Regions from separate parts of the Sphingobacterium sp. NGMCC 1.201703 genome, predicted to be linked through region 3. Evidence: riboswitches for the same ligand, from Rfam matches in the RefSeq annotation. Region 3 holds a riboswitch; each other region holds the start of a gene.
What was found. A riboswitch is a leader RNA that binds a small molecule or an ion and turns the genes downstream of it on or off. The one in region 3 is predicted to bind thiamine pyrophosphate.
Positions count from the first base shown of each region.

Region 1: it holds a riboswitch for thiamine pyrophosphate, as region 3 does, so the genes downstream of both, thiS (sulfur carrier protein ThiS) here and ACK8HY_RS19305 (TonB-dependent receptor) in region 3, are expected to answer to the same signal.
Region 2: it holds a riboswitch for thiamine pyrophosphate, as region 3 does, so the genes downstream of both, thiM (hydroxyethylthiazole kinase) here and ACK8HY_RS19305 (TonB-dependent receptor) in region 3, are expected to answer to the same signal.
Region 4: it holds a riboswitch for thiamine pyrophosphate, as region 3 does, so the genes downstream of both, ACK8HY_RS06555 (Crp/Fnr family transcriptional regulator) here and ACK8HY_RS19305 (TonB-dependent receptor) in region 3, are expected to answer to the same signal.

Region 1 covers NZ_JBLOHD010000001.1:1,118,842-1,122,360, forward strand. The annotation lists gene thiC (phosphomethylpyrimidine synthase ThiC) at 1-1,050, opposite strand, end outside; gene thiS (sulfur carrier protein ThiS) at 1,093-1,299, opposite strand; TPP riboswitch at 1,360-1,455, opposite strand; gene ACK8HY_RS04625 (family 78 glycoside hydrolase catalytic domain) at 1,690-3,519, shown strand, end outside.
Region 2 covers NZ_JBLOHD010000001.1:692,109-695,627, reverse strand. The annotation lists gene ACK8HY_RS02715 (VanW family protein) at 1-836, shown strand, start outside; TPP riboswitch at 1,011-1,103, shown strand; gene thiM (hydroxyethylthiazole kinase) at 1,183-1,986, shown strand; gene thiE (thiamine phosphate synthase) at 1,976-2,608, shown strand; gene thiD (bifunctional hydroxymethylpyrimidine kinase/phosphomethylpyrimidine kinase) at 2,605-3,447, shown strand; gene tenA (thiaminase II) at 3,431-3,519, shown strand, end outside.
Region 3 covers NZ_JBLOHD010000010.1:151,276-154,794, reverse strand. The annotation lists gene ACK8HY_RS19310 (amidohydrolase family protein) at 1-1,134, opposite strand, end outside; TPP riboswitch at 1,366-1,491, shown strand; gene ACK8HY_RS19305 (TonB-dependent receptor) at 1,546-3,519, shown strand, end outside.
Region 4 covers NZ_JBLOHD010000002.1:287,241-290,759, reverse strand. The annotation lists gene ACK8HY_RS06560 (SusC/RagA family TonB-linked outer membrane protein) at 1-640, opposite strand, end outside; TPP riboswitch at 1,209-1,302, shown strand; gene ACK8HY_RS06555 (Crp/Fnr family transcriptional regulator) at 1,506-2,123, shown strand; gene ACK8HY_RS06550 (MBL fold metallo-hydrolase) at 2,177-2,857, shown strand; gene ACK8HY_RS06545 (hypothetical protein) at 2,927-3,519, opposite strand, start outside.

The sequences.
Region 1 (3,519 bases), on a different contig from region 3:
ATGATGGAATAGACACCATTTAGCCATAATGGAGCCACCCCTTGACACAATGCCGGTCACGCGTTTTGCGGTTAGGTGAATATAGCGCAAGAGAACACCGGCATGGATCGTGAAATAGGAAACTCCCTGTTCCGCCTGCTCAATCAGCGTGTCCCGAAATATTTCCCAGGTGAGATCTTCGGCAACACCTTTCACCTTTTCAAGCGCCTGATAAATCGGAACAGTACCGATCGGCACGGGTGAGTTGCGAATAATCCATTCGCGGGTTTCGTGGATATTTTTGCCTGTAGACAGATCCATGATGGTATCGGCGCCCCAGCGGCAGGCCCATACTGCTTTTTCGACTTCTTCTTCGATGCTGGAGCTGACGGCGCTATTGCCGATGTTGGCATTGATTTTTACCAGAAAATTACGGCCGATAATCATCGGTTCGCTCTCGGGATGATTGATATTATTGGGTATAATAGCTCTACCGGCAGCAATTTCCTCCCGGACAAATTCCGGTGTAATATATTTTCCAGCTGTCCGGGCGCCGAAGTTCTCCCCGGGATGCTGATGATCCATTCCGGGTGTACTGTCGGCTAGTTGGGCTATACGTTGATTTTCACGAATGGCGACATATTCCATTTCCGGCGTAATGATACCTTTTCTGGCATAATGCAATTGCGTTACATTTTTTCCCGGTGCCGCAACTTTCGGCTTATGGCTGTAGGCAAAACGAAGCTCATCTAAGCTTGTATCTGCTAGGCGTTCTTGTCCGTACCGCGAACTGATACCGTCCAGCTGGTGCACATCACCACGGTCTAGGATCCATTGTTCCCGTAGCCGGGGAAGTCCCTTACGAATATCAATTTCCTGGGTTCCATCTGTATAGGGACCTGAGGTATCATAAATGGTGATTGGCGGGTTGACTTCGATCTGTCCATTGCTTAATTTGGTAGGGCTCAACGAAATCTGGCGCATGGCGACCTGAATGGGATAGAGTGTTCCAGGAACAAAAACTTTGGTTGAGTTTGGAAAAGCGGTCTGTGTGATTTTTTCTGATGTCATGTTAAGGAGAAATTAGGTATATTGAATAAGTTCCAAAGATGGTTAACCACCTTGCGTAGCGGTAATAAGTAGAATCTGGTCACTGGCACGTAGGGATGTGTTTGGCCAATCGTCTTTGGGAATAACCTGGTTATTGACGGCTACAGCGACACCTTGTGTTTTACCGGAAAGTTCAACCTGTAAAAGATCGGCTAGCGAATTTGGCGCGGGGTCGAAAAATCGGATTTGATGATTGATTGTAAGTTCCATTCCTTTTATTTTTTTGGTAAAACTTTAGGAATGGCTACAATAAGATACGGTAATGTATCCTGTAGACAGCTTACTTTTCCCTACGCCAGTATGATCTGGATCAGGTTATAAGGGTAAAATCTCAGCCCGCATATGCAGACACCCCTAAAGTCGCAACTAATATAGGACTATTTTGATGAAAAATCCAAAACATCCCTGTTAATTTTAAATACTGTTGCAATAAGACAAGGCTGTTTATTATGTTGAAAATATTTGATATATTCGTTTTTAAATCAACTAAAACAATTTAACGTCCTTTTGTAAACCTGCTGAATTCATCCCTGATTTCTTAGGAAACGCATTCTATTTTCATCGTGGGAAACACAAGAGGTCAACATGTATCTACGAAATATGAGGAAGACTTTACTGATGATCATGCTGAGCATGGGGACGTTATTGCATGCACAGCAGCAAAAAGAATGTGTACCTATTGCACTCCGATGCGAACATTTGGAGAACCCCTTGGGTGTAGACAAATTAAATCCCCGTTTAAGCTGGCAGCTGGATGATAAGCGACAGGGCGCAAAGCAATCTGCTTATCAAATCTTGGTAGACAGGGATTCAACAGCCCTAGTGAAAAATAAATCCCGTATTTGGAATAGTGGAAAGCAGTCTAATTCCGACATCTTGGTTCAGTATGATGGATCGACTTTGGAACCGCAGACAAAATATTTTTGGAGAGTCCTTGTCTGGGACAAAAATGGAAAGCCAAGCACATCCTCCATCGCCTCGTTCGAAACAGGGATGATGGGGATGCAGAACTGGAAGGGAAAATGGATCAATGATAAGCAGGACATTCACGAACAGGCGGCCCCTTATTTCAGAAAGGCTTTTAAAGCAGCCAAAGCAATCAAGTCGGCCCGGGCCTATATTGCGGCAGCAGGACTTTATGAGCTGTCCATAAATGGCAAGCGAATCGGCGATCACCGCCTTGATCCCATGTATACTCGGTTTGATAAACGCACATTGTATCTGGTGGAAGATGTGACCGGACAGCTTCAGCAGGGCGACAATGTCCTCGCTATTGTTTTGGGAAACGGCTGGTATAACCATCAAGCCCTGGCGGTATGGAATTTTGACAAGGCACCCTGGCGGGATCGTCCGACATTTTGTTTGGATTTGCGTATTGTCTATGAGGACGGTACTGAAGAAACAGTAAGTTCAGACCAAACCTGGAAGACTGCGGCAGGACCGATCCGCTACAATAATATTTATACCGGTGAACATTATGATGCCCGTCTGGAAATGCCAGGATGGGATACAGCAGCCTTTGATGATTCAGAATGGCATGCAGTGCAGTATCGGAAACCACCTTCCGCAAATATCGTCTCCCAGCAGATGGTACCGATACGGCTGGTCAGATCGTATAAACCGAAATTAATAAAAAAAATCGATGACAGGACCTATGTCTTTGATATGGGGCAAAATATGGCTGGTGTAACGAAGATCAAGATCGCTGGGAAAGCCGGGACGGTGGTCAAAATCAAGCATGGCGAACGCGTGCAGGCAAATGGCCGCTTGGATCAGTCCAATATTGATGTATATTACCGTGGAAACAAAGATCTGGAACCCTTTCAGACCGATATCCTGACACTGAGTGGCAGGAAAATGGATGAATTTATGGCGAAATTTGGCTATAAGGGCTTCCGTTATGTTGAGCTGAGCAGCAGTGAACCAATTGCAGTGGATGAATCGGCTGTTACGGCTTATTTTATGCATAGTGATGTACGGCCCATTGGCCAGCTGAAAACCTCTTCTTCGTTGATCAATGGGTTGTGGGAAGCGACTAACAACGCCTACCTGTCCAACTTGATGGGTTATCCCACGGACTGCCCACAACGGGAGAAAAATGGTTGGACGGGGGATGGGCACCTCGCAATTGAAACCGCCTATTATAATTTTGACGGGATTACCGTTTATGAGAAATGGATGGCGGATCATCGGGATGAGCAGCAGGAAAACGGCGTGTTGCCCGATATCATTCCGACCGGCGGCTGGGGATATGGTACGGCAAATGGCTTGGATTGGACAAGTACCATCGCCATTATTCCCTGGCAGACCTATTTGTTTTACGGTGATGCAAAGTTACTGGCAGAATGTTATGACAATATCAAGCGTTATGTGGATTACGTGGACGGAATTAGTCCGAATGGACTGACCACCTTTGGTCGTGGAGATTGG
Region 2 (3,519 bases), on a different contig from region 3:
AACGGAAATTAATAAGTCAACGTCACCCTTTACTGTATTTTCTCGCTGTTTGGGCGAGAAGGACACAAAGAAAAGCCATTTGGTTATTGGATAATAAAAAGTACACAAAAACCAAATCTACAACAGCGCTGCAGTATCGCATCAAAAAACACCAGTCTGTTTTATTAAAAAAGCTGGGGGAAAACAATATGCAGCTGCAGATCAATAAAGTGACCAATCTAAAGATTGCAGCAAAGCAGATCAATGGTGTACTGATCCACCCCGGCGAAACTTTTTCATTCTGTAAACTAGTCGGTCAACCCACACGAAAAAAGGGCTATCTTCCAGGGATGGAATTGTCTTTTGGTGAAGCCCGGGCAGGTATCGGTGGTGGAATCTGCCAGATCTCCAACCTGATCCATTGGCTTGTTATCCATAGCCCACTGACAGTCACGGAGCGTTATCACCATTCTTTTGATCCGTTTCCCGATGATGGGCGTGTATTACCTTTCGGAAGCGGTGCAACAGTGTTTTACAATTATCGGGACTATCAATTTACCAACAATACACCCTATACGTTTCAGATTAATCTTTGGTTTACCGAAAAATGTCTTGAAGGTGAGCTCCGGATCGATCAGGAGCTCGATTTTGCCTATCACGTCATTGAAAAAGAGCATCAATTCCTTAAGATAGGTGATCAATTCTATCGAAAAAATGAAATCTGGCGGGAAAAATTCCTGAAATTTCAGGGTGGAAAGGTTGTTGATACGGAACTCCTGACGAAAAATTTTGCCCGCGTCACTTATAGCCCACCTGACTACACGGAATTGCCAACTGAAGATAATAAAAGTTTCTAGCAATTAAGCTAACTACGAAAGATCATTTTGACATCATCCTCTGCTCATTGTCGGCTCAATCTATTTCCCTACTCATACTGAAAATGTCGGTCAAATCGCTCGCAGTCATTTTTACTATTCCGGGACCGAATAAAAACAGGGGTTATAAAAAGTCCTTTTTTTTGTCTAAATTTGATATGGCTTTGGGGGTATTCTGTATAGAATTGAGATAGTCCCTTCGAACCTGATTCGGTTTATACCGGCGTAGGGAAAAGCAACCGCTTAGGTATATTGAAATATACCGGACAGCCCATCTGTCTCATTTCTTCCTGTCAAAGCCACGTACAAACATAGCGAACAAAAAGGAATGGAAGATTTAATTATCGATCTGTTAGCACAGGTCAGACGACAAAAACCACTTGTACATAATATTACGAATTTGGTGGTGATGAATAGCACCGCCAATGCGCTCCTTGCTCTTGGAGCTTCCCCAGTCATGGTTCACAGTCCATCCGAAGTGCGCGAGGTTGTTGACCTTGCCCAGTCATTGGTCCTCAACATCGGCACATTGAGTGAACTTACCGCCGAGTCCATGCTTGTAGCGGCAGAACATGCCAATAACATTGGCCGCCCTTGGGTGTTGGATCCAGTAGGCGCGGGAATATCCGCTTTTCGCAATGACTTACTGGCAAATCTCCTGGAGTTAAAGCCCACTGTGATACGGGGAAATGCATCAGAGATCATGAGCCTCTACAATTTCAACGAGGTCAATACCAAAGGTGTAGACAGCACTGCAGACAGCAAAGCTGCTATTGGCTTTGGTAAAGCATTACAAGAACAATTAGGATCTATCATCTGCATCTCCGGAAAGGTAGACTATATCCTGTCCGAACAGCATACCGCAGAGGTACACAATGGACACCCCTTGATGACCCAGGTTACCGGACTCGGTTGTAGCGCGACGGCACTCATCGGCGCATTTTTAGCAGTCACAGACCATCCTTTTGAAGCCGCGACCGCCGGTGTCTCCCTTTTGAGCTTAGCAGGTGAACTGGCAACAGCGCGATCCGCTGGTCCGGGTTCCTTACAGATGCATCTCTATGATGAGCTCTATCTGCTGAATGAAGAGCGTATCCGGATGCATCTCAACTTGAAGCATTATGGCAATTAATCCTCTATTTCCTTACCCCTTGTATCTGGTGATCTCCGAACGGGACTGCTACCCAAACCCTTGGCTCCATGTTGCCGAAGAAGCCATAATCGGCGGTGTGGATATTATTCAGTTGCGCGAAAAGAACGAAACGCCGACAGGCTTTCTGGAAAAAGCCAAGAAGCTAAAAAAGCTTACCGATCGTTACGGAATCCCTTTAATCATCAATGATGCCGTGGATATTGCGATTGAAATCGAGGCCTGGGGGGTGCATGTCGGACAAAATGATCGTCAACCTCTAGCAATAAGGGAAAAATACGGACATCGTCTTCAAATTGGCTGGTCGCTGGAAGTTCGGATACAACTTGACAGCAAACAGATGGCCGCTGTAGACCACCTTGGTATAAGCCCAATTTTTCCAACAAAAACAAAAACAGACACCATTACAACCTGGGGAATCAGTGGACTGGCTGAGTTACGTGATCTAACTGAAAAGCCCTTGATCGCCATCGGAGGCATGAACCTGGATACCAGCACAAGTGCCTGGCTGGCTGGCGCAGATTCCATTGCGGTCGTCTCGGCAATTTGCCAAAGTAAAAATCCAAGAAAGCATAGCGCCCAATTAAAGGAATTATTAACATGAACATAACGAAAAAATATACAGTGCCCACTGTACTGAGCATAGCGGGGTTTGATGGCAGTGGCGGAGCCGGTATCCAAGCCGATACGAAAACTATATCAGCCATTGGATGTTATGCCATGAACGTCTTAACGGCATTACCCGTGCAGAACACGCAAGGGGTACGAAATATTTACGAGATACCGACCCAAGCAGTACGTGAGCAATTGGATGCGATCTTCGATGATATTTATCCCGATGCGATCAAAATCGGGATGGTTCACACGGTTGAACTTGTCGAACTGATCAGCAGCTATTTGAAGGAATACCGTGGAACAATTGTCTTTGACCCCGTGATGGTGTCGACAAGTGGTCACAAGTTAATCCATGATGATACAATTCAAGCTTGTGTTGATCTACTTTTTCCAAAAGCCTCGGTTATCACGCCCAACCTGGATGAAGTCAGTGTACTTGTCGGAAGGACTATAGCTAAGGTCGAAGAAATGGAAAAAGCGGGCATTGAACTTCTTGAAAAAGGATGTCAGTCAGTGCTTATTAAAGGCGGACACCTTCAAAGTAGCGAGCTTACCTCTCTCCTCTTTCAGCAAAACGCATCAGCATTGGTATTTAAATCACAAAAAATTGACAGCAAAAATACACATGGATCCGGCTGCTCTCTTTCTTCCGCAATAGCGAGCCAATTAGCGCAGCAATTTCCCCTTGCTGAGGCCGTCGCTACCGCTTTAGATTATGTCCATGAGGCAATCAAAGGAAGCAAAGATCTCGTTATCGGCAAAGGAAATGGGCCACTTAATCATTTCCACAACCCTATTAAACTTATTTTTCATGAAATGGAGCGATAAAGCCTGGAATGCTATAAGACCAATTTATGCTGATATCCTAGCCATGCCTTTTATTTCCGAACTGAGCAATGG
Region 3 (3,519 bases):
GTGTTCCATACCTTGGAGAAGCACAATGCCCGGCTTTTTGCCTACTTCCAGCGATCCATACTCGTCCTGGATGTTCAATGCAATAGCCCCATTGATCGTCGCCCATTGAATAGTTTGCAGAAAGTCCAAATCCTCGAAATGTTCATGCAACACCTTCAATTCCTCCAATACCGAAAGTGTGTCATTCGATGCTAAACTGTCTGTTCCAATCACCAGCGGCTGCCCTGCGTTTATAAAATTGTGAATCTTTGGTAAAGCTCCTTCGATATATAAATTTGCTTTTGGACACAAACACCACACAACATCCCGATCCATACGCTCCACAAAATCCAAATCTTTTAGTGATGTATACGTATTATGAACTAACAACAACTTATTCGGATAAGGTAGATAAGGCAAATAAGACTGTATGGAATTCCGGGCTTGCGCTTTAATGGAATCCGCACTTTTACCAATGCTTTTATAAAAATCCAAAAATTCACCCGTTTTGTATCTAAATAACTTATTCTCCTCGTCACTCTCCTGGTTATGGATACTTATAATATTGGTCTCTGCTACTGCTTTTTTGAATTTCTTGAAGAGCGCTTTTGAACAGGAATAGGGTGCATGTGGCGTAATAGATACATGACCATTCCTGAATTCCTGAGTCAACGATTTAGCCTCCTTTAATTTAAAATCAGCTTCTTCAGGCTCAACACCAATGACCTCCACAAATGTATGATAAAGTATTTGCGATGCTTCTTTCAGGGTAGAAGAATTATCAGTATTTGCATGGTCACCTACCGCAACAATACCATTTTCATACATCTCCCTATCTGCTTTTGCCATCGCGTCATCCATTTTCTTCATGGAAGCATTACGTGATGTCATTACTTGACTCAGGAAGTTTGGTAGCCCGGTACCTCTCGGTACTACGCCTTTCATATGTGACAATTCAAGATGACAATGGGCATTGATAAAACCTGGAATAATTACGCCCTCATACCTTTCGATTTTGGCTTTTTCAGTCAAAGTAAATGACGCTGGGTCATAAATACCCTGGATTGTACCCTCCTCATCTACCGCAACAATACCATCTTTTATAGGCATCGAAGTAATCGGTAGAATATAATTTGCGCTTAAATATTTTAACATTTTATCTCCTCACTCTCAAATTAGTAATTAAAAATTTTTGACCGATATGAATACATACTAACAGTAGAAAATTCTTTGGCAAGGTACCTAAAAAGAACAATAAATACCAAAAACAAGCCTAAACGTAAAACTTTAAACCATGAAGAAATTTTAACAGATTTTTAACAAGAATGGCTTTTTGTCAAAAAACAGGCTATGCTATACCATTCCAATTTTAATTTATATATTCGCACCGTCGAATAGGGGTGCCTTGTTTTGTCAGAAACACAAATAAAGGCTGAGATTATACCCAACAGATTAAATTCTGTGCACCTGATCCAGGTAATGCTGGCGGAGGGAGAGGTTAGTTAAATAGAACGATCGTAGTGACCCCTTTCTATGATTTGTTTAACTTAAACAAAATACATCAACATGATCAAATTTTTGATTTGTAGCGCTTTAGCTACCACTTTATGTCAAATTGTTGTTGCTCAGCACAATTTGACGATTAAGACTGTAGACAAGAGCACACTAAGGCCCCTACAAAATGCATCCCTATCCATCGATGGACAGACTTCTTTTACAGCCAAATCCGACAAAGAAGGCCTGATCAAACTATATAATATCGAAAAAGGAAAGCACACTATTCAAGTTTCATTTGTAGGATATCAGACCCTGACCCAAAACCTGAACGTCGATCGCGATCTGGTCTTAACGCTTCAACTGAATCCGAAAACAATTCGTACCGAAGAAGTACTTGTCGTATCTACGAGAGCTAAGAAGAACGCTCCAACGACATTTAAGAATATCTCAAAAGAAGAGATTTCACGGAATAATCTGGGGCAGGATATCCCCTACCTCTTGAATCAGACACCTTCTGTCCAGGTAAACTCCGATGCAGGAGCTGGTATAGGCTATACAAATATGACAATCCGGGGTTCGGATAATCAACGTATCAATGTGACCTTAAACGGTATTCCACTAAATGATGCTGAAAGCATGGGCTCATTCTTCGTGAATTTGCCTGATTTCGCCTCTTCAACAGAAAGCATCCAGGTACAGCGAGGTATCGGAACTTCGACAAACGGGGCGGGTTCGTTCGGCGCTTCGCTGAATATTCAGTCCAATACTTTAGCCGAACAACCCTATGCTGAACTTAACAATTCCTTTGGCTCTTACAGCACATGGAAAAATACGGTAAAGCTCGGGACTGGTTTGATCAACGACAAATTTGCTTTCAATGCACGGTTATCTAGAATCAGCAGTAATGGGTATATTGAAAGAGGCTCCTCAGATCTACAATCCTTTTATATCGATGGCGGCTACTATGGCAAGAAACATATTCTAAAAGGGATCGTATTCTGGGGAAAAGAAAAAACATATCAGGCCTGGAACGGGGTGCCAGAACCATTGATTACTGGTGACAGATCCCGTATGGACGACTATGCGGATTATGGACTTGAAATAGCGGGAAAAGAAAAAGAGCGTTTTATGAATGCCGGAAGAAACTATAATCTATATAACTATAAAAACCAAACGGACAACTATACCCAGAAGCATCATCAGATTCACTACACCAATATCCTCAGTGATAAGCTCACACTGAATACGGCCCTACATTACACGAGAGGCTATGGCTACTATGAAGAGTTTAGACAAGCTGACAAACTCAGCAAATATGGGCTTCCAGATGTTATTATAGGTAAAGATACCATTAAAAAAACAGATCTAATCCGCAGAAGATGGTTAGATAATTATTTCTACGGCATGACCTACGCCTTGAATTACAAACCTAACGATCAACTTGAAATTATATGGGGGGGTGCTTACAACCAATATAAAGGTAAACATTATGGAGAAGTAATCTGGGCTCAATATGCTTCGACAGGATTTATAGATGACAAATATTACTTTGGAAAATCGCAGAAAAACGACTTTAGCAATTTTCTAAAAGTGGATTACAAATTGGATAAATGGATCCTAATGGCGGATGTACAGTACAGAAATGTAGACTACAAGATGTACGGCGACGATGATAAGGTTAAAAACTATAACTACCACCCAAAATTTAATTTTTTAAATCCCAAAGCCGGGGCAACCTATCTGTTAAATGACCATGCCAATATCTATGCTTCATACGCTTTTGCGCAAAAAGAACCCGTCCGCAAGGATTTCATTGAGAAAAACAGCAAGCTTCCAGATCCAACTCCAGAAAAAATGCAGGACATTGAAGTCGGATATAGATTCAGCAATACCAAATTCAATATTGGATTGAATGGATATGGCATGTTTTATAAAGATCAATTAATTCCAACTGGTGCAATCAGTGATACGGGCGCCCCTATCCGTCAAAATGTGAAAGATAGCTATCGAATCGGATTGGAATTTGATGGAGCGTGGAACATC
Region 4 (3,519 bases), on a different contig from region 3:
TTAAGGTGCTCAGGATATCCCCACGGTCGGTACCTCCGCCAAAGGCGCCTGAGTTGCCACTACCGTCTGTATTTGTGATTGGGAGACCGTCAATAACATACAAAGGCTGGTTGTTGCGGTTTGATTTAAATCCGCGTAGTACAATGTTTACGGATCCGCCCATACCCGATGAACTGCGATTGATCTGCACACCCGAGACTTTACCGGTCAGGTTGTTCATGGGATTGACATCTTTCACCTTGGTCAGTTCGTCACCTTTTACGACCTGCGTCGAGTAGGTCAGGCTCTTGGCTTTACGCTGAATACCCAGCGCAGTGACCACGACAGTCTCTAGGGCAGACGATTTGCTTGTCATTTTGATGGTGATGTCGCTTTCTTGTGCCGTTACGGTACGTCTTGCATCTTCATAACCCACCAGTGTAACCAGTAGTTTGACTGCGCCCTGCGGTACATTTAATGTAAATTTCCCCTGATCGTCGGTGGAGGTTCCGATGGAGGTAGATTCTAGCCGGATCGTTGCACCTCCCAAGGGGGCATTGGTGGCGAGGTCCACAAGGCTTCCTTTTAGCATGCGTTGTTGACCATGGGCCAGTGGGACGATCACTAGCCATAGAAGTAAAAAAGACAGAATTTTACTCATAATCATGTAATTAAAAATTGGTTAAAAATAATGTTTGACCCAAGTAGATGAAGATCCAAACGCCGACAAGCCGAATCAACTTTAGCATTGTTTATATAAATGTAAAGGAAAAGTTACGAAATAAAAAGACTTTTTTTTAAAATTTTTATAGGAATGTAATTGTCTGATAATTAGTTGTATATGTGGTTTTGAAATAAGTGGTTACTATCGAATGAGCTGGCAAGGGAGTAAAGAGAGCCTATATTTGCGTGAAATTGGCTCCATCCGACGATAGTCTGGGAACAAGGAGTGTGCTTACGTATCTCAGTCGATATACCAAAGCGTCTTTTGTGAGTCGTCACATTCGATTTTAGCTATAGATTTAACTAATGGCTTTATCGATATCCTGATGTCATACAATCAGGAAAAGCTCCAAGAGCTTTTGCGACAACTTCTATTCTTAGAAAAAAAGGAATTACATCAGTTCCATTTTAAAGAATAATATAACCTTCACCAACACTAGGTTGAAAAACGTTTAAATTATTTAACATAGCTAAAACTAAAAACCGCTAGCTGTTGTCCTATTATTGGAAGCATTTAGGGGTGGTTTGAAAAAATCTGAGAATATACCCATAGCACCTGATCCAGGTAATGCTGGCGAAGGAAAAATGTTTCCTGGGGCTTTGGTTAAGACCAAGGCCCTTTTTTTATCGTTTCATTACCAACGTTTAAGCAAACCTAATGTTTCATGCATAACGAAGGCTTTCGGGTAGGAAGGTCGTTGCGGTATAATTTTTAACGATCGGTGTGGATTCCATTGCCTGACTATTCCCAAATTAAGAAATATATGTACATTTAAATGTGAAAATACGACTAGACAGTCAAAATGAAATTAAAAGAACGGAAAGATAGTCCAATGACTGACACACTCAAAAAATACCTGTCCTTAACCGGAGCCCTTACAGACGAGGAGATCAACTTTTCTGCGGATTTCTTCAAACCTATCAGCTTGAAGAAAGGTGATTTTTTTATTAAAGAGGGTGATACCTGCCGTTATATTGGATTTATTGTCCGAGGTGCTGTAAAGGCATATGCTATTGACAAAGAAGGAAAAGAAAATATAACCTGCTTCAAGTTTGAAAATGAATTTGCCACCTCATTTTCGGAATTTGTGGCGCAGGAAAAATCCAGAAGGAGTATCAGGGTGATCGAAGATAGCATCATCTATGGGATAAGCCATCCCGACTATCTGAATCTGCTTGGTCAGGTTACCGCCTGGAACAATATTATAAAATCGGTGATAGCGCGGGAGTATAGCCAAAAGGAGCTTTACCTGCTGAATTACAACAATCGGTCGGCTTTGGATAAATACCGTCATGTCTTGACGAACGAACCGATGCTCATCCGGCGTGTAGCCACACAAGATCTAGCATCGTACCTAGGTATTACGCAACGTTCGCTTACCCGGGCCAAGGGGCAATTGCACCGATCCAAGGAATTATAGGACAAATGTCCTTATGCCGTCCGGATCAGCGATGTAGATTTGCACAAAAAAATATGTTACGTCACATCGCTCCCGAGGTGGTTCAGATTTCACTGATGCCTCGAAACAGTATCAACTGCTATATTATCGAAGGTGTATTGGTCGACTCCGGAATACGGAGTTCGTATGCCACTGTCAAGAAAGCGCTCGAGGAACTACCCGTTTATCAACATGTCCTGACACACGCACATGCAGATCATCAAGGCTGTAGCGATCAGCTATGTGATGAATTCGCAATACCCCTGCTCTGCCATCCCAACGAAGTGTTTCGGGCTGAAACGGGTATGGTTACCAAAGCCTATCCAAGACCGCAACATTGGATTGCAAAACTTCAACAAAAGTATTGGGCAGGTCAGGGACATAAAGTCCAACGGACAATTGTTGAAAACGACATGATCGGAAACTTTCGGGTCATTGAGACACCCGGACATTCAGCAGGTCATATCTCTTTATTCCGAGAGCGGGATGGTGTACTGATCATCGGAGATGCGGCAGTCAATATGAACCTGCTCACGACGGCAGTCGGACTACGGCTGCCGCCAGGTCTATTCACCACGGATCAGCAACGCAATATCCAATCGCTACAGAAGCTGGCCAAACTGAAGCCTGCCATCATCTGTTTCGGCCATGGACCGGTCATGATCAATAAAAGCGGGACGTTTGAGCAATTTGTGGCTAAATGCAGCGAGCTTTAATACCAATGGAGGAACATCCTTCTTCCAGACCAGCTTTACGCTGGATGACCATACCTTGAATGGCTTCTCTCATCTCTTTGCCTGAGTGACTGTTTTGATTTCATCTAACTTGATTTTGTAGGTGTGATAAAACGGAACGAAACTATTCGTTAACGTTTCATTTAGGAACTCAAGTTCGCCGTCAAAATAGTTAAAGATTTGAGGGATATAATTGGGGTTGTCAACGATAAAGCGATCTGTATTTTTTAAAAATTCATTTTCTAATTCAATTTCAATATTGATATTGACAATATTTTTGAGTTGATAAAGCCCCAAAAGAAATATTGGAACGGATTTATTCAAATTAGCATCTCGGTACCAGCCCGAGGATAGCCATTGGCATCTATTATACAACTGTTCCATTTCCGCAAAGTTAGTTTTGCATAGCTTGTCATCTTCTGTCGTCAATCCGTATAGATATTGTAAGAGAGCCCTATCAAATTTTGATGAAACTTCACCAATAAATTTTGAATATTGTTCGAGGGTCAGCGTTTTTAAATCGGGATTGGTCAAAATTGTTCTGAGTAAGTTCCCGCTCAATAGAAGCGTTGTATCATAAAATACATTCGTATTAAAGCCTAAAGACTTGGGATATTCTATATCCCGCAGTGCAATATCATTAT